3 regions of the Micromonospora sp. NPDC005220 genome follow, and region 1 is predicted to be linked to each of the others. Evidence: riboswitches for the same ligand, from Rfam matches in the RefSeq annotation. Region 1 holds a riboswitch; each other region holds the start of a gene.
What was found. Region 1 has a riboswitch for cyclic di-AMP ahead of ABZU52_RS09680 (C39 family peptidase). Riboswitches for the same ligand answer to the same signal wherever they lie in the genome.

Region 1 (12,259 bases):
CTCTACTCCGGAAAGCCGTACGCGGTGACCGACATGGGCGACGAGGGCGACCGGTTCGTGGAGCGGTTCCCGCTGGCCGGGTCGGGTTACCTGCTGCGCCGGGACATGTCCAACGTGGACGAGGTGCTGACCGCGCTACTGGACACCGACCCGCTGGCCGAGGCCCGCTGGGCCACCCGCCGCCGCTACCTGGGTGACTTCCCGGTCGAGTCGTACGCCGAGGCGTTCCTGACCGCCGCCCGCCGGGAGCTGGCACCGGCTGAGACACTTACCGCGTCCGCACCGGCATAGTCCGCTCAGCGGTACGGGTCGAGCAGCGCCAGCACCGCCGCCGGGTCCTCCACGTGCGCGTTGTGCCCGAGGCCGGGCAGCGTGGCGACAGGTACGCCGTACTCCTTCAGTTGTTCGTCGGTGACCATCGGGTCGTTCTCCCCGCGCGCCAGCACCACCGGCACGTCGGTCGCCGCCAGCAGCGCGGCCAGGTCCGGTTCGCCGACGGCGAAGGCTGTCGGGTCCATGGCGAGGCGCCACCGGCCGTCCACCTGGCGCAGCCCGGCGTTCACCACCGGGTGGTCCGGTGCAACCAGGCCGACCAGTCCGGAGACCCGCAGGTAGCGGCGAGCCGCCTCGGTGCGGCTGGCGAACCAGCTCACCGGGCGGGCGGCGACCTCGGCGGCACGGCTCAGCTCCGCGGCTGTCCACTGTGCCTTGATCCCCAGCCCGACCACCGCGTCCACCGGCATCCCGGCGTCGCGGGCGGCCAGTGCCAGGCCGACGACCCCACCCAGCGAGTGCCCGAGCACGACCAGCCGGTCGTCGGGACCGAGGGCCTGGGTGAGCCGCTGGGCGAAACCCGCGAAAGAGTACGACGGAAGGGGCGGCGCCCAGCCGTGACCGGCGAGGTCCGGTGCCAGCCAGCGCCCGGGCCAGTGCTGTTCGAGGTACGGCGCCCAGGGCAACCACACGTCCCCGGTCGCCCCCATGCCGTGCAACAGCAGCAGAACCGGCCTTCGACCAGCGTGTCCACCCGATTTCTCCACCACGGCCGCAGTCTCCCACGGTTCACGGCCGGGTACGAGAGTCGTCGATGACCGGCGCAGCCCGGCCGCCGCGTACAGAGACGCCGCGGGCGCCGGCCCCTTGTGGGGGACGGCGCCCGCGGCGGTCAGGGTGCCCGGGTCAGGCGGAGTAGCCCCGGCTGGTGATCCAGTTGGCCAGGTCGATCGTGGTGATCCAGTACGACGGGTCGGCCGGGTTCGCCGAGTCGGCGATCCGCACGGTGCGACCGTTGTCCTTGTAGCCCACGACGGCGATGTAGTGACCGCCGCCGTAGGAGTGCCAACCGCCGTCGGTGTCGGTGGCGTCCCCGACGACGTTTGCCACCACGCCCCGGCCGTCGGTGATGGCCTTCACGACGTCGGCCTGGAGGCGGTCCATCTGTGCCGGGCTGGGCGCACCGGGGAACATCCGGGTCTGGTACGGGGAGCCCTTCACCTCGGCGTTGAGCACCCGGGTGGTGTCCTCGGCCGAGTTGGTGCCCATCTCGGTGGTGCCCAGTTCGGCGCCGAGCTCCTCCTGGGTGCGGTCGATGCCGGCGGCGCTGAGCGCGTTGCGGGTGGCCGCCGGGCCGCAGTTGTAGTAGGTGTTCTGCGCCTCGTAGTCGTAGTCGAGCACCTTCGTCGCGGGCGGCTTCGGCGGCGTCGGCTTACGGGTCAGGTCCGGGTTGCTGCTGGCCTTGGCGGCGGGGGACGCGGCGCTGCTGGCTGGGGCGGCGGTGGTCGGCGCGGCGCTGGCCGAGGGGGACGCGTCCCGAACCTCGCTGCGGGCGACGTCGCTGCGCATCTCGGCGACAGTGGTCGCGGTGCGCTGGCCGGCCGGGGCGTCGTCGGCCGTGGTGAGCAGGGCGCCGGTGGTGGTGGCGATCGCGAGGGCTGCGGCGGACGCGGCAACGATCTGGTACGGGCGCTCGGTGGCGAGGCGGCGGAGCTGACGCTTCAGGGTGTGCTTCACGGGGTCCTCCACGGATCGGGGGGAGAGCGGCACACCGGGGCCGGACCGGTATCCGGGCAGGCGCCAGCACGCGGACTGTGGTCCGCGGATGGTGAACCGCTCAGGGGAACGCCCGGCGGGGCCGGGCGGGAAAGGCGATGACCCGGGGGGTCAGCTCACCGTCACTGGACGAATGAGCGGGTGCATCGCCGCGCCGTGGAGGCGAGGGAACAACCGAGGGGTGGAAAGGTGCTGCACGAGGAGTTGACTCCTTCCGACACCGCCTACCGGGTTAGCTGACGGATTCGGGCGGGAAGATCGCCCTACCGCGGGCCGTGGCTCGCGGATTCACCCCGGACTTACTGATGGGTCCCCGGTTCGTTGATCACGATTAAGCGGGTCGATGCGGCGTCGCCTCTTGCGATCGGTTACCGCATCGGACAGGACGACAGTACTGGCGGCTCCGCGCCCTGCCAAGCCAGGTTCACCTGCGTAAACCCTAATCGGCGCGACAATTTCTGCGCGTATTGCCGATGATGTGACTCGATGGGACAACCGGTTACGCCGACGCCTGCGGGCGACAACCGGACAGGCGACAAAAGACGCGACCACAATCGCGGGAACAATGAGGCTGATCGCGTCGGACGTCCGATTCCGCAAACGCGTGACCGGGCTCACATAACAGATCGGGCTCAACCCGCCCGGGCCGGGCGCCACAGCGCCACCACGGCGGGACGCAACGCCCCGGCCATCGCCCGGCGCGCGGGCACCGGGGTCGGGCGCAGCCGGGCCGCCGCCGCGTACGCCTCCTCGTCGAGGGTACGAGCCGACTCGGCGGCCAACTCCGCGTCCCGCCAGGCGGCCCGCTCACGGGCGACGGCCACCTGGTAGTCGGCCAGCCGCGCATCCCGGATCACCCGGCTGATCAGCACCTCCTGCTCGACCGGGTGGCGCCGGGGATCCCAGCCGCGCCGATGCCCGAACACGTCGCCGAGCTGCGCCATGGTCAGGTCGCCCCGCCAGTACGCCGCCATCGCCGCCCGGTGCAGATAGCGTTCCCGGGCGGCGTACTCGGCCGGGGTGTGCGGGGTGTGCGGGGTCGGCAACGCCCCGGCGCCCGCGAAGCGACGCGCGGCGGTGTCCGCCTCGTCGTACCCGGCCCAGGCCCGCTCCAACTGCTCCTGGGCGGTCAGCCAGGCGGCGCGTCGCCGCTTGGCTGTCGTCGCCGCGCCGGCGGCGGCGACGGCGACCTCCTCGGCGTAGCGGCGCCTGTCGGCGGCCTCGGCGGCGGCCGACTCCCGAGCGGTGGGCGCGGCCGGTGGCGGATCGTCGGTGGGCCGGGCCCGTTCGGGGCGGGCGGCCAGCACGGTGAGCAGGCCCAGGGTCAACAGGAACAGCGTCGACCAGATGGCGGCGGCCCGCGGCACCTCGGTCACGAACTGGTAGAAGACAACGGTCTCCATGGTCGGCACCTCGGGGAGAGAGCAGTGCGATGGGGAGCCGCGCCGACCGGCGGGCCACGGCGGGCCACGGGTCGGCGGGTGAGGACGTGGGTGGGTCGACAGGGCGCGGCGACGGGACGGCGTCCCGGTGGCTCAGCGCCGGGGTGGGGCCCGGGAGGCCCGACCGCTCGCACGGTCGACGCGGGGCAACCGGTCGGACTCGGCCGCGCGGACCGGCAGAACGACGTCGGCGATGGTGCCCTGATCGCCGGGGAGCGTCACCGGCGCGTCGACCGACCAGGTCGGAACCGAATCGTCGGCGGCCTCCGGCGGTATCGCCGGGGCCGAGCACGCCACAGCCTGCGCTTCGGCGTGCCGGCAGGATGCCGGCAGCGGCCCGACAGCGACGGAGGCCGGCACCGCGCTCGACGTTGGCACCGGGCTGGTCGGCACGGCGGCCGTGGCCGGCCCTGCGCCGAGCGCCAGGGCCGCGACGACGGCGAGGCTGGTCAGCACCCGCGTCGCCCAGCGCGCCACCCACCACAGCGGACAGGTGAACGCGACCGGAAGCACGTCCCCACGCTACCGTCGCGCCGGCCCGGGCGCACCGATCACGGGCGTGTCGAATCACGCCGCGCCGACCCCGCTGACCAGCGTGGACGATGTCAGCGCGAGTCGACGTACGTTGATCTGCCGTCGGCCTGACCGACCTCGTCCGCAGTCCCGCCGGCCTTGCCTCGGGCGCCGCTCGTAGGCTGTCCCGCCTCGTCGTCGCCGACGGCCCGCGGGCCAGCCGCGCGTTGCCGGGGAACGGGCGCCGGCCGGGCCGGACGGCGCGGCGCGAGCCGGCGCATCATCGGGGTCTCGACGAAGCGGTGCAGCAGCCCCGCGAGGATCAGGTTCGCCACCAGGAAGCCGAGCACCACGGCCGGGCCACGCCAGCCCGCGAAGCCGGTCCCCCAGGCTCCGCTCCAGCGCAGCACGCTCGTCATCACCAGCACGTGCACCAGGTAGAAGGCGAACGACACCTCACCGAGCCAGATCAACGGGCGGGACCGCCACGGCGAACGGCGACCCCGCACGTCCGCGTCCGCGGCGGCGGTGATCACCAACAGGTACGCGACGGCGAGCAGCGTGGTCCACAGCTCGGCCCGGATCCACTGCGCGGCCGCCACCCAGGTGACCAGGAAGATCCCGCTGGCCACGGTCAGACCGGGACCGCGCCAGAGCCCTCGGCGCATCAACTCGGCCGCCACCGCACCCAACCAGAACTCCAGCGACCGCACCGGCGGGAAGATCTGGGTGAACCACCAGCGACTCACCTCCGGCACCAACTCCTGCGCCGGCCAGAGCGCGAGGATCAGCAGCGGCAGTACGACGATCAGCGCCCAGAGCAGCTTCGGCCGGGCCCGGCGCAGCAGCGGCAGCGCCAGCGGTAGACAGAGGTAGAAGAAGAACTCGCAGGAGAGCGACCAGCTGACGGTGTTGATGCTGTAGAACCAGCCCGGCCGCGGGTCCCATGCCTGGAGCAGCAACAGGTTCTCCAGCGCGGCCGCCGGCAGCACCGGGTCGGCGAACCACCAGGCCACCACCAGCGTCGCCGCCCACAGCACCAGGTGGTTCGGGTAGATCTTGGCGATTCGTCGCCGCCAGAAGGTACGCCGGGAGTCGCCCGCGCGGGCCGACCAGACCAGCACGAAACCGCTGAGGATGAAGAAGAACTGCACCCCGGAGAGGCCGAGGGTGAACAGCGCGTCGACCACGGCCTTGTAGTCCGGCTCGGCGATGATCCGCATGGTGCCGGCGTGGAAGCCGAAGACCAGCAGGGCGGCGATCCAGCGCAGCCCGGTCAGCGAGGGCAGCCGGGGCGGGGCGGACGCGGGGCGGACGGCCGGCACCGCGGCGGCGCTCGCCGTCATGCCGGGATCCCGACGCTCGGCAGGGTCACCAGCACGGTCGTCTCCTCCTCGGCGCGGCGTCGGACGGCGCGACGGCGACGCCCACGACGGCCCGGCAGGGCCGCACCGAGGCACCCTACCGGGTCACTCCTGGGTGAACCGGACGCGTCCCACCCGCCCCACCAGCCCGCGGTGCCCCGGCCGGGGAATCGCCAGCCGGCCGGCGTTTACCTTCCGCTGGGCGGGAGTTCAGAGATTCCACCATCGGCGGCAACGTCAGGTTCCGGGGCCGGCCACCCGGGTCGTCGAAGGTGGCGGACGTGGTCAATGAGCCGACGCACGCACCGCTGCTGAGCATCGTCGTGCCCGTGTACGGCGTCGAGGCGTACCTGTACCAGTGCCTCGAGTCGATCCGGGCCGACATCCCGGCGGGCGAGTCGGACGCGGTCGAGCTGATCGCCGTCGACGACGCCTCCCCGGACGGCTGCGGCGACATGCTGCGCGCGTACGCGGTCGGCCGCGACGGCGTCCGCGTCGTGCACCTGGACAGCAACGTGGGTCTGGGGCTGGCCCGCAACGCCGGGCTCGACGTGGCCGCCGGCCGGTACGTCTGGTTCGTCGACAGTGACGACTGGTTGCCGCCGGGCACGATCGCGGCGGTGCTGGACCGGCTGCGCCAGCACCAGCCCGACGTGCTGATGCTCGACCACCTGCGGGTGCGCGAGGACGGCCGGCGGGAGGTCGACGCGAGCAGCCCGCTGCTGCGCGGGATTCCCGGCGTCACCCGGCTGGCCGACCGGCCGCAGCTGCTGCGGGTGCAGCACACCGCCTGGAACAAGGTGGTCCGCCGGGGCTTCATGGACGAGCTGGAGCTGCGGTTCTTCCCCGGCTGGTACGAGGACATCCCGTTCAGCCACCCCCTGCTGATCGGGGCCGAGAAGATCTCCGTGCTGGACCGGGTCTGCTACCTGTACCGCCAGGGCCGCCAGGGCGCTATCACCTCCACCCGCAGCGGCCGGCACTTCGACGCCTTCGCCCAGTACGAGCGGCTGATGGACTGGGTCGCCCGGAAGCACCCGGACGAGCGGCTGCGGGCCGAACTGTTCGAGCTGATGATCAACCACTATCTGGTGGTGGTGGGCAACGACGGCCGACTGCACCCACACCTGCGACGCGACTTCTTCCACCGGGCCGCCGCGCACTACCGTCGGTACCTGCCCACCGGCGGCTACCCGCTCCCGCCGGGCGTGACCGGGCTCAAGCACCGCCTCGTCAGCCGGGGCGACTGGTTGGCGTACTCGGCGCTGCGCCAGGCCCACCGGGTGGCTGGTCGCCTGCGTCGGCCCGGCCCGGTGGGTGACGCCGACAGCGGGTCGCTCCCCGCCGACGAGGACCCGGGGCGAGGGGCGGGCGCCGCGCCGACCCGCGACGGTGGACTCGCGCCGGAGCGGCGTGACGCGCTGGCCGCTGGCCGGCTGCCGTGATCGGCCGCACCGCACGCCGAGAGCCGGGGCGGCTCCCGGCGCCCTCGTTTTCCAGGTCGTCCGCCCGCCGGGTGGATGACGACAGCACCACCGCACGCCTGTGCGGGCGTACCTGAGCAGAGGTCGGAATGACGGCGACAATCAAGATCGGACCGCACGCGGTCGGTGCCGGGGAACGACCGTTCGTGGTCGCCGAGATGTCCGGCAACCACAACGGCGATCTGTTCCGGGCGCTGGCCATCGTCGACGCGGTGGCCGAGAGCGGAGCGCACGCGCTCAAGCTCCAGACGTACCGGCCGGACACGATCACCATCGACGTCGACACCCCGGCGTTCCGGATCTCCAGCGGGCACGAGCTGTGGGGCGGGGAAAACCTGTACCGCCTCTACGAGCGCGCGCACACCCCGTACGAGTGGCACGCCCCGATCTTCGAGCGGGCCCGCGAGCGGGGCCTGACCGTCTTCTCGTCGCCGTTCGACGCGACCGCCGTGGAGCTGCTGGAGTCGCTGGACGCGCCCGCGTACAAGATCGCCTCGTCGGAGCTGGTCGACCTGCCGCTGATCCGGCTGGTGGCCAGCACCGGCAAGCCGATGGTGATCTCCACCGGAATGGCGACGGTCGCCGAGATCGACGCCGCGGTGCGCACCGCCCGCGACGGCGGCGCGGCGGGCATCGTCCTGCTGGCCTGCACCGCGTCCTACCCGGCGCCGCCGGCCGACAGCAACCTGCGCCGGCTGCCGGTGCTGGCCGGTGCGTTCGACGTGCCGGTCGGGCTCTCCGACCACACGCCCGGCATCGGAGTGGCGGTCGCCTCGGTGGCGCTCGGCGCCTGCTTCATCGAGAAGCACGTGACGCTGGACCGGGCCGACGGCGGCGTGGACTCGGACTTCTCGCTGAACCCGGCGGAGCTGACCGCCCTGGTCGCCGAGTCCGGCCGGGCATACGCGGCTCTGGGCGGCACCGCGATCGGCCCCACCCCGGCCGAGAAGGAGGGGCTGCGGTTCCGCCGCTCGCTCTTTGTGGTCGAGGACGTCCGGGCCGGCGACCCGGTGACCGCGCGGAACGTCCGCTCGATCCGGCCGGCCGGCGGGCTGGCCCCGGTGGAGATCGACCGGGTGCTGGGCCGCACCTTCGCCACCGACGTCCCCCGCGGCACCCCCCTGACCTGGAACCAGATCTAACCGGCAGCCGGGGTCCGCGGGGCAACTTCTGCCCGCGCCCCGGCCCACCCTTGTCGATCATGCACTTGTGGTGGGCGTTTAGACCCCCAGTGTCTGCTTTGTTAGGCACCACAACTCCATGATCGACCGGTGCGGGGCGCGGAGGGCGCGGGGCGCGGAGGGCGCGGGGCGCGGAGGGGCTGGGGCGGCTCTACAGGGAACAGTCGCCGACTGCGGCGCCACGGGCGTCGGGGGCGAAGCCGACGGTGACCACCAGGTCGGCCACCGCGAGGGTCCGCCAGACCGCCGATCCGTCGGCCGGATTGCTCAGGCCGTGGCGGCGCCACCAGACCGCCACGGGCACGTCGGCCAGCTTGCAGCAGCACTCGGCGCGGGTCCACCGGGCCCAGAAGTCCCGCACGCCGAACCGGCGGGCCAGCGCCGGGGGCACCGGAGCGTTCGCGCGTTCCGCGTCGATGGCCACCCGCCAGCCGGGTGCCGGTGGGCCGTACCAGCCGACGCACCGTCCGTCGTCGAGGTGGCTGCGGGTGACCGCATCGGCCAGGTCGGCCGGTGACCCGATGCGCAGGTGCCGCTCGGCGGCGGCCAGCAACGCCGGCACCGGACGGGGTACGGCGGCGGCGCCCGCCCCCGGCGACACAGCCGCCCGGGCACCGTCTACCGGCCACGCCGGTTCCGCCGGGAGGAGACCCGGCCGCAGGTCAGATGGCGGCGGCACCGTCCACCACGATGACCTGGCCGTTGATGTTCGTGTGCTCACGCAACAGCATCCGCACCACCGGGGTGACCTCCTCCGGCTCGGTCAGGTGACCGGTCGGGGTGCGGCGCACGATCTGGTCGAGCTGCGTCGGACCGAGCACGGCGGACATCTCCGAGGCGAAGAAGCCGGGCGCGACCGAGTTGACCAGCATCCGGCCGCCCAACTCCCGGGCCAGCGAGCGGGTGGCGGCGTCCATCCCGCCCTTGGTGGCCGAGTACGCGACGAGGCCGGGGAAACCGCGCTGCCCGCAGATCGAGGTGATGTTGACGATCCGCCCGCGCAGCCCCTTGGCCAGCATCCGGCGGATCACCAGCCGGGTCAGTTGGAGCGGGGCCGTCAGGTTGGTCTCGATGATCCGGGCGATGTCGTCGGTGGCGGTGTGCGCGTGCAGGGAGTCCTGCCCCATGGCGGCGTTGTTGACGATGCCGTCGATCGGGCCGAGGCGTTGCTCCACCGCACGGACGAAGCTCTGCGCGGCGGGCAGGTCGGTGACGTCCACCGAGCCGACATGGACCCGGTCGGGGTGCTCGGCGGCGAGCTTCTCCAGCTCCGGGGTGATGGTGCGGGCGAACGCGGCCACCCGTACGCCCGCGTCGAGCAGGTCGGTGACGATGGCCAGGCCCAGGCCACGGGAACCGCCGGAGACGAGGACCACGGAACTGGGCGGAACGAGCTGGGTGTCGGCGGGCTCAGACATCGCTCTTCAGGGTCTCCTTGACAGGAATGTCGGTCAGCACGCGGATGCGGCGCGGCACCGCGTGCTCGGGAAGCCGGTCGGCGCACCAGCGGACCAGCGCGGCCTCGTCCGGCACACCGGTGTCGGGGGCGGGGGCGAGGACCACTTCGGCGACTACCATCCGTCCGAGCACCGGAGCGCGGCGGCCGGTCACCCGGGCCCAGGCCACCGCCGGGTGACCGGCCAGCACGTTGCGGACCATGCCGGCGGAGACCTTGCTGCCGCCGACGTTGATCTCGTCGGAGTCCAGTCGGCCGGTGATCAGCACCCGGCCGTCGAGCACCTGCACCCGGTCGCCGGTACGGATCGGGCCGGCGAGACCGGCGCCGTGGTACGGGGAGGTGACCACCAACTCGTCATCGCGGACGGACAGCGTCGGCCGGCCCGGAGTTCGCCGGTCCAGCCAGTCGACCGGGAACCCGGCCCGGCCGTCGTGCACCACAATGGACGCCCCCACCTCGGAGGACGCGTAGATCCAGGAGATCCGGGCGGTCGGGAAGACCTCCCGCAGCTGGTCCAGGATCGCCTGGTCCACCGGCTCGCCGCCGAGGGTGAGCTGGCGCAGCGGCACCCGAGAGAGGGCGTCGGCGTCACGGTAGAGGGTGCGTCGCCAGAAGGTCGGGGTGCCCGACGCCGCGTCGACCCCGTGGGCTGCCGCGACCGTGGGCCAGTCGTCCAACTCGTCGGGCTCGACCACCACCAGGTGCTGACCGGGCTGGGTCAGCGACAGGGTGACCACCTGCCACCAGGCGTACGTGCCCGGGGCGTACGGGCAGAGCCAGGTCCGGTCGGGTTGGTCGGCCCGTACGGTGGTCAGCGTGTCGAGGGTGTGCCCGACCCGCTTCGGTCGCCCGGTCGAGCCGGAGGTCAGCAGCCACAGCCGGCCGGGCTCGGCGGCTCGTGGCCGGGCCGGGGCACTGCGGTGCACGCCGTCGCCGTCGAGGACGCTGACGGTGAACCCGGCCTCCAGCAGCTCGGTCCGCATCGCCGTGTCGACCCGACTCGCGGTGCTGAGCAGCAGCTCGGTGCCGTGCACGGCGTGCTGCCGCGCCGCGGCGAGCGCGTGTACGGCGGAGTGGGCGAGCACCGCCGCCGAGTCGGGCAGTGTGGGCGTCGGCAGCGAACGCCAGGTCAGCGCGGCGCCACCGACGACGAGCCGGTTGTCCACACCGGCCGGTTCCGGGTGCGCGAGGTGGCGTGACGTCGCGACGGTCACTGGTGTTGCAGCTCGACGAGGAAGTCGAGGACGTCCCCGACGGTGGCGATGCGACGCAGCCCGGGGGCGTCGAAGTTGAGCTCCTCCCCCGTCTCGTCCTCCACCCGCAGGGCCAGCTCGGAGAAGTCGAGCGACCGAAAGCCGATCTCCCGCAACGGGGCCGCGTCGTCCGCGGGCAGCTCCCTGTCCTGGTTCTTCAGCACCTGAGCCATGAGGTCGCGGATCTGCGCGCGACTCAATTCGTTCATGCGCCGCAGTCTACAACCCAACGAATGGATATCTGGTTTCCCGGTAGGCCCGGGTAAGGTGCCGAGACCCGACGTGAACGGCGAGGAAAGCGAGACGCAGGTGCTGCGCGAAGCGACGGCGGACGACGTTCATCTGATGTTGTCCTGGCGTAATCAGGAAACCAATCGGCAGGTCAGCAAGACCAGTCACGAGATCACCGCCGAGGAGCACGCCCGGTGGTGGTCGGCGGTCCGCGACGACCCGTCCCGGCGGGTGCTGGTGTACGTCCACGACGACCACCCCTGCGGTGTGGTCACCTTCTTCGACCTGCGGCTGGACGGCCCTCGCAGCGGCGCGTGGGGCTTCTATCTGGACGCCGACGGGCTGGCCGGTCGGGGCGAGACACTGCCGGCCTGGCTGGGTGTCATGCGGGAGGCCGTCGAGTACGCCTTCGACGGGCTGCACCTGGATCGCCTGGACGGGGAGGTGCTCGGCCACAATACCGTCGTACGGCAGATGAACCGACGTTTCCGATTCGTCGAGGGCACCCCGCGACAGGAGCTGTCCGACGGCCGGGAAATCACCGTCATCCCGATTTCCCTGGCTCGGGCGGACCGTCGTCAGCGCTGATTGTCAGACACTTTTCCGTAATGGACCGGAACCATTAACCGACCGTGCTCCCGGTGGACATCCGCCGTTCACGAATAGCGGTGTCCGCCGGGACGTGCCGGGTCAGGCGCGCCGCCAGGCCGCCCAGTGCTGCTCCGGGTTGCCACCGAGCCGGACGAAGCCGTACGCCGTGCCGTCCCAGTCGTCGGCCTGCCCGGGCGCCCAGCGGGCGAACACGACCTGCGCCGCGGCCGGCGGCTGCTGGTCGCCGAACCACCGGACGTCGGTCCAGGTCACCTGGTGGCTGAGGTTGAACCGGAGGACGTAGTGCACGCCGGTCGAGGCCCACACCCGCTCGCCGGGGCGTACGCCGACGTCGGCCACCCGGGGCGTCGGTGTGGCGCTCGCGACGAACGGCCGCACGATCCGTTGCTCGATGACCTGCATGGTGACGAGGTTGACCACCACGAGGGCACCGAGGACCGGCAGCCGCAGGCGGGGCACCCGGACCGCGGCGACGAGCAGTACGCAGCCGGCGATGCCGACCAACGTCCCGGTCACCGGCCGCAGTTCCCGCCACCCCCCGGTCAACACCATCAACTCCGGCGCGCTGAAACCGCCGTAGCGCAGCTCGTGGCCCTGACTGGCCACGTAGGCGAGCCGGACGGCGATGACCGCGCCGCCGGCGACCAGCAGGGCCACCGCGACGGCCGCCC
Region 2 (5,525 bases), on a different contig from region 1:
CGGGCCGGGCGGGTCGAAGGGACGGCGAGTGGCGCGGCCACCGCCGACGGGGCGTGTGGGTCGAGCCAGACCCGAACGGCCGGCCGACCTGGCGCGAGGCCCGGAACGCCCGCGATGTGCTGCTCACGGCGGGTGAGCATCGCCACGTCGACGGTGAACTCGAAGAGCCGCCAGTCGACCTGCGGCTCGGCGCGGGCGCTGTGCGCCAGTTGCGCCACCCGGACCGGATCGGTCACCGGACGGGCGCGCCCCGCCACGTAAGCCTCGTCGTCGCTCTCTTCCGCCGGGAACGAGTGCAGCGCGTAGCGGCCGTCACGTTCCAGGTCGCGGCGCTTGGGCGAGTCGATGATGAAGCAGAACAGCCCCTCGGCGGTGATGACCGGGGAGACCGGATGGACGCGGGGCCCGCCGTCGGCACGGACCGTGGCCAGATAGCCGAAGCCCGGCCCGTACTGCTGGAGGAGAACGCGGATCCCGTCGGCGAGTCGGGGCTCGTCGGCGGCGAATTCGGACCAGGAAGCCATGTGGGCATTCTATCGAACAAATGTACGAGCAGCGACCTCGACGCGCTGGTCACCGGCACCAAATCCGGCCACTTTGGGCAACGCGGCTATGGTGGTCCGATGCTGCTCTCCGACCGCGACCTGGTCTCCGAGATCAAGGCCGGCACGCTGGGCCTGGAGCCGTTCGAGCCCACCCTGGTCCAACCGTCCAGCATCGACGTCCGACTCGACCGGCTGTTCCGGGTCTTCAACAACCACCTCTACACCCACATCGATCCCGCCATGCAGCAGGACGACCTGACCTCGGTGGTCGAGGTCCCCGATGGCGAGCCGTTCGTGCTGCACCCGGGGGAGTTCGTGCTCGCCTCGACGCTGGAGGTCATCTCGCTGGGTGACCAACTCGCCGGCCGCCTGGAGGGCAAGAGTTCGCTGGGGCGGCTCGGGCTGCTCACGCACTCCACCGCCGGTTTCATCGACCCGGGCTTCTCCGGTCACGTGACGCTGGAACTCTCAAACGTGGCGAACCTGCCGATCACCCTGTGGCCGGGCATGAAGATCGGGCAGCTCTGCATCTTCCGGCTCTCCTCGCCGGCCGAGCACCCGTACGGCTCGGTGGTCTACGGCTCGCGCTACCAGGGCCAGCGGGGGCCGACCCCGAGCCGCGCCTGGCAGCACTGGCGCACCTGGCCCACCCGCTGAGGCACGACGCAGAGAACGACGAGGGCCCGCCGCGACGGATCGCGGCGGGCCCTGTCGTCACCCGGGGTCAGCCCGGGCGGCCGTAGCTGTGGATCGGGCCGTCGTCGACCTTTTTCATCTTGACCGGTTGACCGGCCTGCGAGGCGTGCACCACCCAGCCGCCACCGACGTACATGCCGACGTGGTGGATGTCGCTGTAGTAGAAGACCAGGTCGCCGGGGCGCAGGTCGCCCCTGCTGACGTTCTTCGTGACGCGGCTCTGCGCGGCGGCGTTGTGCGGCAGCGACACGCCGGCCTTCGCCCAGGCGGCCAGCATGAGGCCGGAGCAGTCGTACGAGTTCGGACCCTCGGCGCCCCAGACGTAGGGCTTGCCGATCTGCGCGCAGGCGAACTTGACAGCGGTGCCCGCGGCGCCGCCGGGGTAGCTACCCGGGCAGGGCGCCGGGCGCAGCGGGCCACCGCCACCGCTGCCGTACACCTTGAGGCGCAGCTTCTGCAGGCGGTCGATCTCTTCGTTGATCTGCTTCTTCTTCGCCGCCAACTGGGCTTCGGTGCGGCTCAGCTGGGCCACCATCTCGTCCAGCGGCGCCTTCTGCGCGGCCAACTGGTCGCGCAGGTCGGCCACCTGGCGTACGTCCTTCTGCTGGTTGTGCGCGAAGCGGTCGAGCATTTCCAGCTGGCCGACCACCTCGCTGGGCGATCGGCTGCCGAGCACCGCGTTGACGGTCGAGACGTTCTCACCCATGTAGGCGCGGACGGCCAGCGCGCTGACCTTGTCCATCGCAGCGTCGACCTGGCGCTCCAGCGGGGTGATGCGGGCGGCCAGCGCGTCGGCCTGCTTGCGCTTCGCGGCGAGGTCGGTGCGGGTGGCGTTGTGCCGTTCGATGATCGGTTCGAGCTTGTTCCAGTCGGCGTCGATCTGGCGCTCGATCTCGGTGACCGACGGGTCGGCGTGGGCCGCCGTGGCACTGCCGGTCAGGACGACGGCGACGCCGGCCAGCGCGGCGAGTGCGGTGGTGAAGCGGTACCAGCGTGGGCGCGGCACGATCGACGACGGGCCGGCTGATGCCGACCGGTCGGACGACGGCCGCGGGGCATGGAGTGCCACCGGGGTTCCGTACTCCTTCTTCCTGACCGCCTACCGGGTTAGCTGACGGGTTCGGGCGGGAAGTCGGCGCCCTACCGCAGTGGCTGCGGATTCACCCCGAGGGACCTGGGTCCCCGGTTCGCTCGGAAACGACTCGGCGGTGTCGGTCCGTTACCGCCCGGGCTGGGCGGAGCTGCTGTCGGGCCGACAAATGACCAGAGTAGAGACGCTTGTTACCGATCCGCAACCCGAACGGCCGTGACACTCCGTACGGGTTGGACGAGGTCACCGACAGTGTGTGAAGAATTCTTTCCACTGACTTCGATAGATGGAAAGGTATTGACCTGACCTCCCGGGCGGCGCGATGGTGACCTGACCGCACTCCGCGAGAATCTAGGGGGTTCGATGCACCATCCAACCCTGTCGGCCGGCTGGCGCGCCCTGCTCGCCGCCACCGTGGTCGCCGCCGCGACCACGGCGCCACTCTCCGTCGGCCCGGCCGCCGCCGCGCCAACCACCGACCGCCAGCAGCAGTACGCCGCCGCGGCCACCGAGTACGGCGTACCGACCGTCGTGCTGCTCGGCGTCTCCTACCTGGAGTCGCGCTGGGACACCAACGCCGGCACACCGAGCACCAGTGGCGGCTACGGCCCGATGCACCTGACCGACGCGCGGCACGTGGCCGCCCTACCCGGGCGCGGTCACCACGACGCCGGTGTCGAGGACCCACGCGGCGACGACTCCCGTCCCGCCCGGCTGCCCGCGCCCCGGCCGGTCGAGGCCCCCGCCCCGCCCACCGCCGCGTTGCAGACCGTGGACGCCGCCGCCACGCTGACCGGCGCCACCCCCGAGGCGCTACGCACCGACGCGGGCCTCAACATCCGGGGTGGGGCCGCGCTGCTGAGCGCGTACCAACGGGATCTGGGCGCGCCGGTGGGCGCGGACACCGACCCGGCCGCCTGGTACGGCGCGGTGGCCCGCTACTCCGGCGCGGACAGCGCCGACGCCGCTGCGGCCTTCGCCGAGGAGGTCTTCACCACCATCGGCGCGGACCAGTCCCGGATGACCGACGACGGTCAGCGGATAACCCTGCCGGCCCGTGCGGTACGGCCCGAGCGTTCCTGGTTGGACCGGCTGGGCCTGCGCCGGCTGGCCCGCCCGGACGGGGTCGAGTGCCCGCGCACCATCTCCTGCGAGTGGATCCCGGCCCCCTACGAGGCGTTCGGCGACGGCGACTACGGCAACCACGACCTCTCCGACCGGCCCGCCCGGCAGAAGATCGAGTACATCGTCATCCACGACACCGAGGCGAGTTGGGCGACCACCCTGCAACTCGTCCAGGACCCGACCTACGTGAGCTGGCACTACTCGCTGCGTTCGGTCGACGGGCACATCGCCCAGCACGTGAAGACCACTGACGTCGGCTGGCACGCCGGCAACTGGTACGTCAACGCGAAGTCGATCGGGCTGGAGCACGAGGGCTTCGCGGCGCAGGGCACCTGGTACACCGAGGCGATGTACCGGACCTCGGCGAAGCTGGTCCGGCACCTGGCGCTGCGGCTGGGCATCCCACTGGACCGCCAGCACATCATCGGCCACGACAACGTGCCCGGCACCGTAGCCTCGACCGTGCGGGGGATGCACTGGGATCCGGGCCCGTACTGGGACTGGTCGCACTACTTCGACCTGCTGCACGCACCCCGACTGGACACCGGCACCCCGGCCACCGGGCTGGTCCGGATCGACCCGGCCTATGCCACCAACCGGCCGGCGTTCACCGACTGCGTCACCGTGGGCGTGCCGTGCGCGCCGCGCGGCTCCTCGGCGGTGGTGCTGCGGAGCGCACCGGCCGCGGACGCGCCGCTGGTCAACGACATCGCGCTGCGCCCGGACGGCACCCCGAACACGATGGCCGTGTCGGACCACGGGGCCCGGGCATCCGCCGGGCAGACATACGCGCTGGCCGGGCGGCAGGGCGACTGGACGGCGATCTGGTATCTCGGGCAGCGGGCCTGGTTCCACAACCCGGCGTCCGCGCCGACCGCCAGCTGGACCGTCGGGGTCGTGGCCACACCGAAGCCCGGCCGGGCCACCATCCCGGTCTACGGACGGGCGTACCCGGAGCAGTCGGCGTACCCGGACGGGGTGCCCTACCAGGCGATCTCGCCGTTGCAGTACACCCTGGCCGCCGGGCAGCGGTACGCCGTCGGCGCGGTGCTGGCCGGCGAGTACTACCGGGCCAGCACGTTCGACGGTTCCTCGCCCGGTGACTGGACGGTGATTCGCGGCAAAAACCGCTACGCGCAGATCCAGTTCGGCCACCGGATCATGTACGTCGACCTCGCCGACGTGCAGCTGTTGCCGTCCCCGGTGGACGCGCCTCGCTGAGAACCACGACGGCCCCCGGTCGGTGACCGGGGGCCGTCGTGTCGCGCGAGGTGGATCAGCCGGGTCTGCGGAACCCGGCGATGGGCATGGTGGTGATGCTGGACACCTGCACCGGTTTGCCGGCGCGTGGCGCGTGCACCATCTGGTTGTTGCCCAGATACAACCCGACATGACTCAGGCCGGAGAAGAAGAAGACCAGGTCACCGGGGCGGGCGTCGGCGCGCGAGACGGCCTTGCCCTCGTTCCACTGGTCACCGGTGTGGTGGGTGAGGTAGATCCCGGCCGCCTTGTAGGCGTACTGGGTCAGCCCCGAGCAGTCGAACGAGTTCGGGCCGGTGGCGCCCCAGACGTACGGCTTGCCGACCTTGCCGCACGCGGTCCGGATCGCGGTGCGGGCCGCCGCGCTGACCACTCCGTTGATGGTCGGGCAGGCCGCGGTCACCACAGTGGTCTTGGGCATCGACGCCTCGAGCTGCTTGATCTCGGTGTCGATCTGCTTCTTCTTGGCCGCCAGCTCGTTCTGCTGCTTGGTCTGGGTGACGATCAGCGCGTCCAGCTTCTGCTTCTCGCCGTCGTACTTGGCCCGCACGGCCAGCACACCCTCGACCTCCTTGCGCTCCTGCGAGGCGAGCCGGTCGAGGATGGTGAGCTGCTCGGTGAGCGTGTCCGGCTTGGCGCTGACCAGCAGCGCGCCGATGTCGTGCGACGGGCCCGAGATGTAGTAGCGGGAGGCGAGATCACCGACCCGGTTGAACGCCATCTCGCTCTGCAGCGCCAGCGGCTCGATCTTCTTCTGCAGGTCCGCCGACTTCTGCCGGTTGACCTTCAGCTGCGCCCGAACCTTGTTG
Region 3 (5,525 bases), on a different contig from region 1:
AGGTTGGTTCCGAACATCGTGGTTACCTCCTCAGGTGCCGAAGCCGCCGGCCACTTCGGACTTCGGCGTCTTTCCAGCGCGTCACGGTGTCGTCCACCCCGCAGTGCCCCGCGTCAGCCGGACGCAAACCCCGCCCGCCGCGGAGCACCGGGAACTCGGCCCGCCGTGACTCGGTGCGGCGCCGACTCAGCGCACCGCCGACACGGCGACGCCCCAGGCGAAGTCGTCGTCGTCGTCATCGTCGTCTCCGCCACCGAAACCGCAGGCCAGGACGAGAGCGAGCAGAACGCCGACGCCGGCCAGCCCGGCAAGTCGCTTGATCATCGAAGATCCTCTCCGTCGCGGTGGTGCCTCCGGTCGATGCTAGGGCGCGTCGGCAACAGTGGGCGCCGATCGCGTCGGACGGCGGTGGGCGACACGCCGACGGCACACGGGGCAGTCGGATGACCTCGGCCGGTTGCCGGGTGCGTCGGGTGCGGCCCGCTACCCTGGTTCGGCGGCGCGTCGGTCACGACCGATCGTCGATGATCAGATAACGAAAAGTCTTGAGTAATCAGATACTGAAAAGTGCGGATATGGGTGGCTTTGTGGGCCCGGATCCGTGAATTGCTCATCCCGAGGGGTGGCGACCGAGGCCGTCGGAGGAATACTCTCGGTCGCGGCCCGCGTACTGATGAGGCGCCCGGGGGACGGGCGGGTGGAGGTGCTCGCGTGAGCCTGTCGATCGTGAAGTCGGTTCTGTCCGGTGGTGTCGTGGAGATCGCCCCACGGGGCGAGATCGACGTCGACACCGCGTACGAGGTGCGCGAAGCGATCGCGGAGGTGCTGGCCAAGGGCCGCCCGCTGCGCATCGAGCTGAACATGAGGTTGGTCACCTTCATCGACTCGGTCGGCATCAGCGCCATGGTGGCCGGCTTCCAGACGGCCGAGGTCAGCGACGTCAAGCTGGTGGTCACCGAGCCGAGCCGGTTCGTGCACCGACAGCTCTGGGTGACCGGCCTGCTCGGCCTCTTCGGTGCCCCGGAGCCCTACTTCGCCGGCGCGGCCACTCCCGAGGTGCTGCCCGGCGCCTGAGCGCGCCGGACGTCCTCGTCAGAGCTGCTCGTCCAGGCCGTCCAGGTCGATGTCGGTCGCGTCGGTGACCGCCCGGATGGCCGTCACCGACGCGTACCCCGCTGCCAGCAGCGCCACGTCCGTGCCGGGCTGTGCGGCCTGCCCCGGCTCTCGCCGCACCCCGCGCAGCTGCCCGGGCGTCCGTCGGGCGTTGCCAGCCAGACATCGGTACGGGACGATCGGGCGACCAACGACGGCAGGAGACGGTGTGCTCAGCAGCGATACCTTCAGCTACACCGTTCAGGCCCGGTGCTCACCCGCCGAGGCGGCCGCGCTGCTCAGCGACCTGACCCGGCAGGGTGAGCTGCATCCGCTGATCGTCCGGGTCCGCCGGGTGCCGCCCCGGCCCGGCGCCCAGGCCAGCTACACGATCAACGACCGGTTGGCGGCCGGGCCGCTGCGCTTCCGAACCACCTACCAGGCGGACGTGCTGATCAGCGAGGCCGACGAGATCGTCATGGTGGCCCGCCAGTGGCCGGCCACCACGGTGCGCAACCACACCCGTCTGGGCGCCGAGCCGGATGGCCTGGTCCGCATCGACGTGGAGATCACGCTGACCGCGCCGACGCCGCTGTTCCGCTACGCGTTTCGCCAGGCCCGAGCCGCCCACCTGGCCCTCGCCACCCGGCTGGGCGCGGCCCTCGACCGCAGCAACAACCCACCGCCCCCCTGACCGCCTCACGCCGCTGCCGGCCCCCGTGGCCGAGCCCGTCGGCCCCACGGCTTGTAGGTGGAGAGCACCGTCGCGATGATCATCAGGCTGGTCGACACCGCCGGCGCGATGACCAGGTCGGCGCGATCCCGGGCGGGCAGGGCGGCGCCGACCGCTCCGGCGTGGCGCAGGTTCGGGGTGAGCAGGAACAGCACCAGCCCGACCATCACCGTGGTGAGCACGAGCTTGACCAGCACCCAGCGGTAGCGCAGCAGACCCCAGGGGGTGAGCAGCGAACTGGCGACTCCGATCAGCCAGACCAGGACGCTCAGCGGCGCGAACAGCACCGTGCCGACCAGGGTCATGACCGGATAGACCACCCCCGGGTCGGCGCCCCGCTGCACGGCGATGCCGAGGGTGAGCAGCACCAGGTCGGCGCCGAGCCAGCCCAGCGAGGTGACCAGGTGCAGAGTGAGCAGCGCTTTGCGGGTGGCGGGTCGGATCCGAGGCATACCGCGATGCTGCCCGCCGGCTCCGGCCGGGTCGTCCGACGAGCGACGACATCAGGGGTACGCCCGACGACGTAGCCCGGCCCCGGACGCACGTGATGCCTGTGAGTCATCACGATGACTCACAGGCATCACCACGTGTGGGTCAGTAGACCGACAGGTGTACGTGGTTGGTGTGGTCGGTGGACGGGGTGCCCTGCGCCCCGCTGTACGACTTCCACCCGCTGCTGGGCAGCCAGATCTGCCTGTACCAGATCACATAGAGCACGGCGAGTCGGTCCGCGTTGCGGATGAAGTACGCGGCCAGGTTGTTGCCGTAGGTCTTGTCGCCGCCGGTGGCGTTCCCGCCGAAGCCGCCCTTCTGCGCCGCGAAGTCGCAGGCCCGGCCCTTCGGGTGTTCACCGGAGCCGCTGGGGCGGTGGCACGAGACGTACCGGGTGAAGCCCGCCGCCTTGGCCTGGTTGAGCGCGTGCAGGGTGCGCGGGGTGATGCAGCCGTTGGCCGGCGTGGGGTCGTTCACGCTGCACGACTCGGAAGGCCAGGAGCCGTCGGAGTTGCGCGGCGCGGCCGTCGCGTTGGCGGTGGAGGTGCCCCGGTTGGAGCCGGTGTCGGCGGTGGTCTGCGGCTTGGCCGTGGTGGCCACGCTCAGGGCCCGCTCGGCCTGCTCCTTGCGCTTGGCCATCACCGCGACCTGCTTGCGCTGCTCGATGATCTCGCCGTCCAGCGCGACCCGGGTGCGGTTGGCCTTGTCCTTGCTGTTCAGCAGGTCGCGCAGCACCCGGTCCTCGTTGGCGGCCACCGCGTCCAGTGCGGCCGCCCGGTCCATGAAGCCTTCCGGGGTGTTGCTGTTGAGCAACGCCGACATCGCGCCGAGCCGCCCGGTGCGGTACGCCACCTCGGCGATCGCGCCGACCTTGCCGTTGCGCTGGTCGATCTCGCCCTCGATGGTCTTCAGCTGGGTGGCGAGCTGCTGCTGCCGTTGTACGGAGGTGTCCAGGGCGCGTTTCGCGTCCAGGTAGCCCTTGCTGGCCGCCTCGAGTTGGGCGCGCAACGTCGGGGTGCCGCCCTCCTCGTCGGAGTCGGGTGCGGCGGCCCGCAGGCCGGTCGGGGGAGCGGCCGAGGCGGTGCCGGCCGGAAGCGCGACGCCGAGGGCGAACATCGCGACGATCAGGGCCGCCAGTCTGGCGGCGGGCGGTCGTGCTGGTGCCACTGCGCATGTCCTTCCGTCAGCCGCCGACCGGGTTAGCTGACGGGTTCGGGACGGAAGATCCCTACCGCTGACGCGGATACACCCCAGGAACATGGTTCCCCGGTTCGCCCAGTTGGGCGATTAGGCGGCGACCACCACCGGCGCCGGGAGGCGCCGCCTGGTGGAGGCCGGGACCGAGCCTACCGGTGCCAGTGGGGCGGCTGCAGCCGATGTGACGGACGGTGCGGGCGTCGGCACGGTAAATGACGGTGCCGTCACCATTCGATGGAGCCGCACGCTCCGGGGGCGGCCCCGGGCTCGATCTGCAACGTGGCGTGCTCGATGCGGAAGTCGTCGTGCAGGGCGGTACGCGCCGCGGTGAGCACCGCGCCGACCTCCGCGCCGGGTGCCATGGTCAGGTGCGCGGAGGCCACCTCCATGCCCGAGGTGAGCGTCCAGACGTGCAGGTCGTGCACCTCGACGACGCCGGGAACGGCGGCCAGCCGGTCGTGCACGGCGGTCACCTGGAGGTGCTCCGGGGCGGCCTGCACCAGGATGCGGATGGCGGCTCGGGCCAACCGCCAGGTACGCGGCAGGATGAACACGCCGATGGCGACCGCGACCAGAGGGTCCGCCCACCACCAGTCGGTGACGGTGATGAGCAGCGCCGCGCCGATGACGCCGACCGAGCCGAGCAGGTCGCCGAGCACCTCCAGGTAGGCGCCCTGGAGGTTGATGCTCTCCCGGGCCCCGGCGCGGAGCAGGGCGAAGGCGATGATGTTCGCGAGCAGACCGAGCACGGCCACCGCGAGCATCGGGCCGGCGATGACCTGGTGCGGGTCGCCGAAACGGCGGATCGCCTCGATCACCACGTAGATCGCGACGCCGGAGAGCAGGACGGCGTTGGCCAGCGCGGCGAGCACCTCGAGTCGGTAGAGCCCGAAGGTGCGCTGCGGGTCGCCGGTGGCCCGCCGGGTCGCCGTGATCGCGGCGAGCGCCATCCCGATGCCGAGCACGTCGGTGAACATGTGCCCGGCGTCGGAGAGCAGGGCGAGCGAGTTGGTGTGCAGGGCGACCACCGCCTCCACCACCATCAGGGTGGCGAGCAGCCCGAATGCCGCCCAGAGGCGACCTTTGTGCTGCTGTGCGGCATTGGCGACGGACCCGTGGTGGTGGTCATGACCTGCGCCCACGAGAACCACCTTCCGCCGCTGGTCGGGACCCGGTCAAATGTATGCTCACATCGCTATGTGTGCAAGTGTATGGGCTGCGTCTCCCTACCGGGGGCGGTCCGCGCCCGTCAGCCCGTCGGGTCGATCGTGGTGAGCCGCTGGGTGGCCCGGGAGAGCGCCACGTACAGGGTGCGTACCCCGGCACCCGGATCCGCCCGGATCTCGCTCGGGGCGACCAGCACCACCCCGTCGTACTCCATGCCCTTGGCCTCCAGGCTGGTCACCACCTGCAACCTCGGCGCGGCGAGCGCGCCGAGCCAACCGGCGACCTCGTCCCGGCGGGGGACCGGCGTGATCACGCCGACCGTGCCCTCCACCTCGGCCAGCAGGCCGGCGGCGGCCTGCACGGTCGCGGCCTCCAACCCCGTCGCCGGCACCACCAGCTCGACCGGCTCGACCCCGGTGGAGCGGACGGCTGTCGGCAGCGGCAGGTCCGGGTAGAGCCGACGGATCTCCGCCGCCGCCACCGCGAAGATCTCCGCCGAGTTGCGGTAGTTGGTGGTGAGCGTGAAGTCGTGTCGCTTGCGCCGGCCCAGCGCCTGGTCGCGGGCTCGGGTCAGCTCCTCCGGATCGCCGGTCCACGCGGTCTGCGCGGGGTCGCCCACCACGGTCCAGGAGGCCAGCCGGCCGCGTCGACCGATCATCCGCCACTGCATCGGCGAGACGTCCTGCGCCTCGTCCACCACCACGTGCGCGTAGTCCCGGTAGTCCTCCGGGCGCTCCCGGGCCGCCGCGCGGGCGGCCCGCTGCCGTTCGCCGAGGGTGCTCAACTCGCGGACGCCACCGGCGAGCTGGAACGGATCGCGTCGCGCGCGGGCCGGCTGCGCGGG

Region 2: it holds a riboswitch for cyclic di-AMP, as region 1 does, so the genes downstream of both, ABZU52_RS07440 (NlpC/P60 family protein) here and ABZU52_RS09680 (C39 family peptidase) in region 1, are expected to answer to the same signal.
Region 3: it holds a riboswitch for cyclic di-AMP, as region 1 does, so the genes downstream of both, ABZU52_RS23875 (hypothetical protein) here and ABZU52_RS09680 (C39 family peptidase) in region 1, are expected to answer to the same signal.

The regions. Positions count from the first base shown of each region.
Region 1 covers NZ_JBEXHP010000015.1:1,508-13,766, forward strand. Annotated here, with positions in the region: gene ABZU52_RS09670 (CDP-glycerol glycerophosphotransferase family protein) at 1-291, shown strand, start outside; gene ABZU52_RS09675 (alpha/beta fold hydrolase) at 297-1,043, opposite strand; gene ABZU52_RS09680 (C39 family peptidase) at 1,180-2,022, opposite strand; cyclic di-AMP (ydaO/yuaA leader) riboswitch at 2,256-2,397, opposite strand; gene ABZU52_RS09685 (hypothetical protein) at 2,682-3,452, opposite strand; gene ABZU52_RS09690 (hypothetical protein) at 3,585-4,004, opposite strand; gene ABZU52_RS09695 (acyltransferase) at 4,097-5,350, opposite strand; gene ABZU52_RS09700 (glycosyltransferase) at 5,650-6,813, shown strand; gene pseI (pseudaminic acid synthase) at 6,942-7,994, shown strand; gene ABZU52_RS09710 (hypothetical protein) at 8,185-8,634, opposite strand; gene ABZU52_RS09715 (SDR family NAD(P)-dependent oxidoreductase) at 8,696-9,451, opposite strand; gene ABZU52_RS09720 (AMP-binding protein) at 9,444-10,706, opposite strand; gene ABZU52_RS09725 (acyl carrier protein) at 10,703-10,954, opposite strand; gene ABZU52_RS09730 (GNAT family N-acetyltransferase) at 11,028-11,564, shown strand; gene ABZU52_RS09735 (hypothetical protein) at 11,667-12,259, opposite strand, start outside.
Region 2 covers NZ_JBEXHP010000011.1:118-5,642, forward strand. Annotated here, with positions in the region: gene ABZU52_RS07430 (pyridoxamine 5'-phosphate oxidase family protein) at 1-524, opposite strand, end outside; gene dcd (dCTP deaminase) at 624-1,202, shown strand; gene ABZU52_RS07440 (NlpC/P60 family protein) at 1,270-2,310, opposite strand; cyclic di-AMP (ydaO/yuaA leader) riboswitch at 2,324-2,459, opposite strand; gene ABZU52_RS07445 (peptidoglycan recognition family protein) at 2,695-4,677, shown strand; gene ABZU52_RS07450 (NlpC/P60 family protein) at 4,733-5,525, opposite strand, start outside.
Region 3 covers NZ_JBEXHP010000080.1:574-6,098, forward strand. Annotated here, with positions in the region: gene ABZU52_RS23845 (hypothetical protein) at 1-17, opposite strand, end outside; gene ABZU52_RS23850 (hypothetical protein) at 187-324, opposite strand; gene ABZU52_RS23855 (STAS domain-containing protein) at 712-1,074, shown strand; gene ABZU52_RS23860 (hypothetical protein) at 1,093-1,233, opposite strand; gene ABZU52_RS23865 (SRPBCC family protein) at 1,322-1,786, shown strand; gene ABZU52_RS23870 (hypothetical protein) at 1,792-2,277, opposite strand; gene ABZU52_RS23875 (hypothetical protein) at 2,420-3,433, opposite strand; cyclic di-AMP (ydaO/yuaA leader) riboswitch at 3,490-3,621, opposite strand; gene ABZU52_RS23880 (cation diffusion facilitator family transporter) at 3,739-4,656, opposite strand; gene ABZU52_RS23885 (AAA family ATPase) at 4,764-5,525, opposite strand, start outside.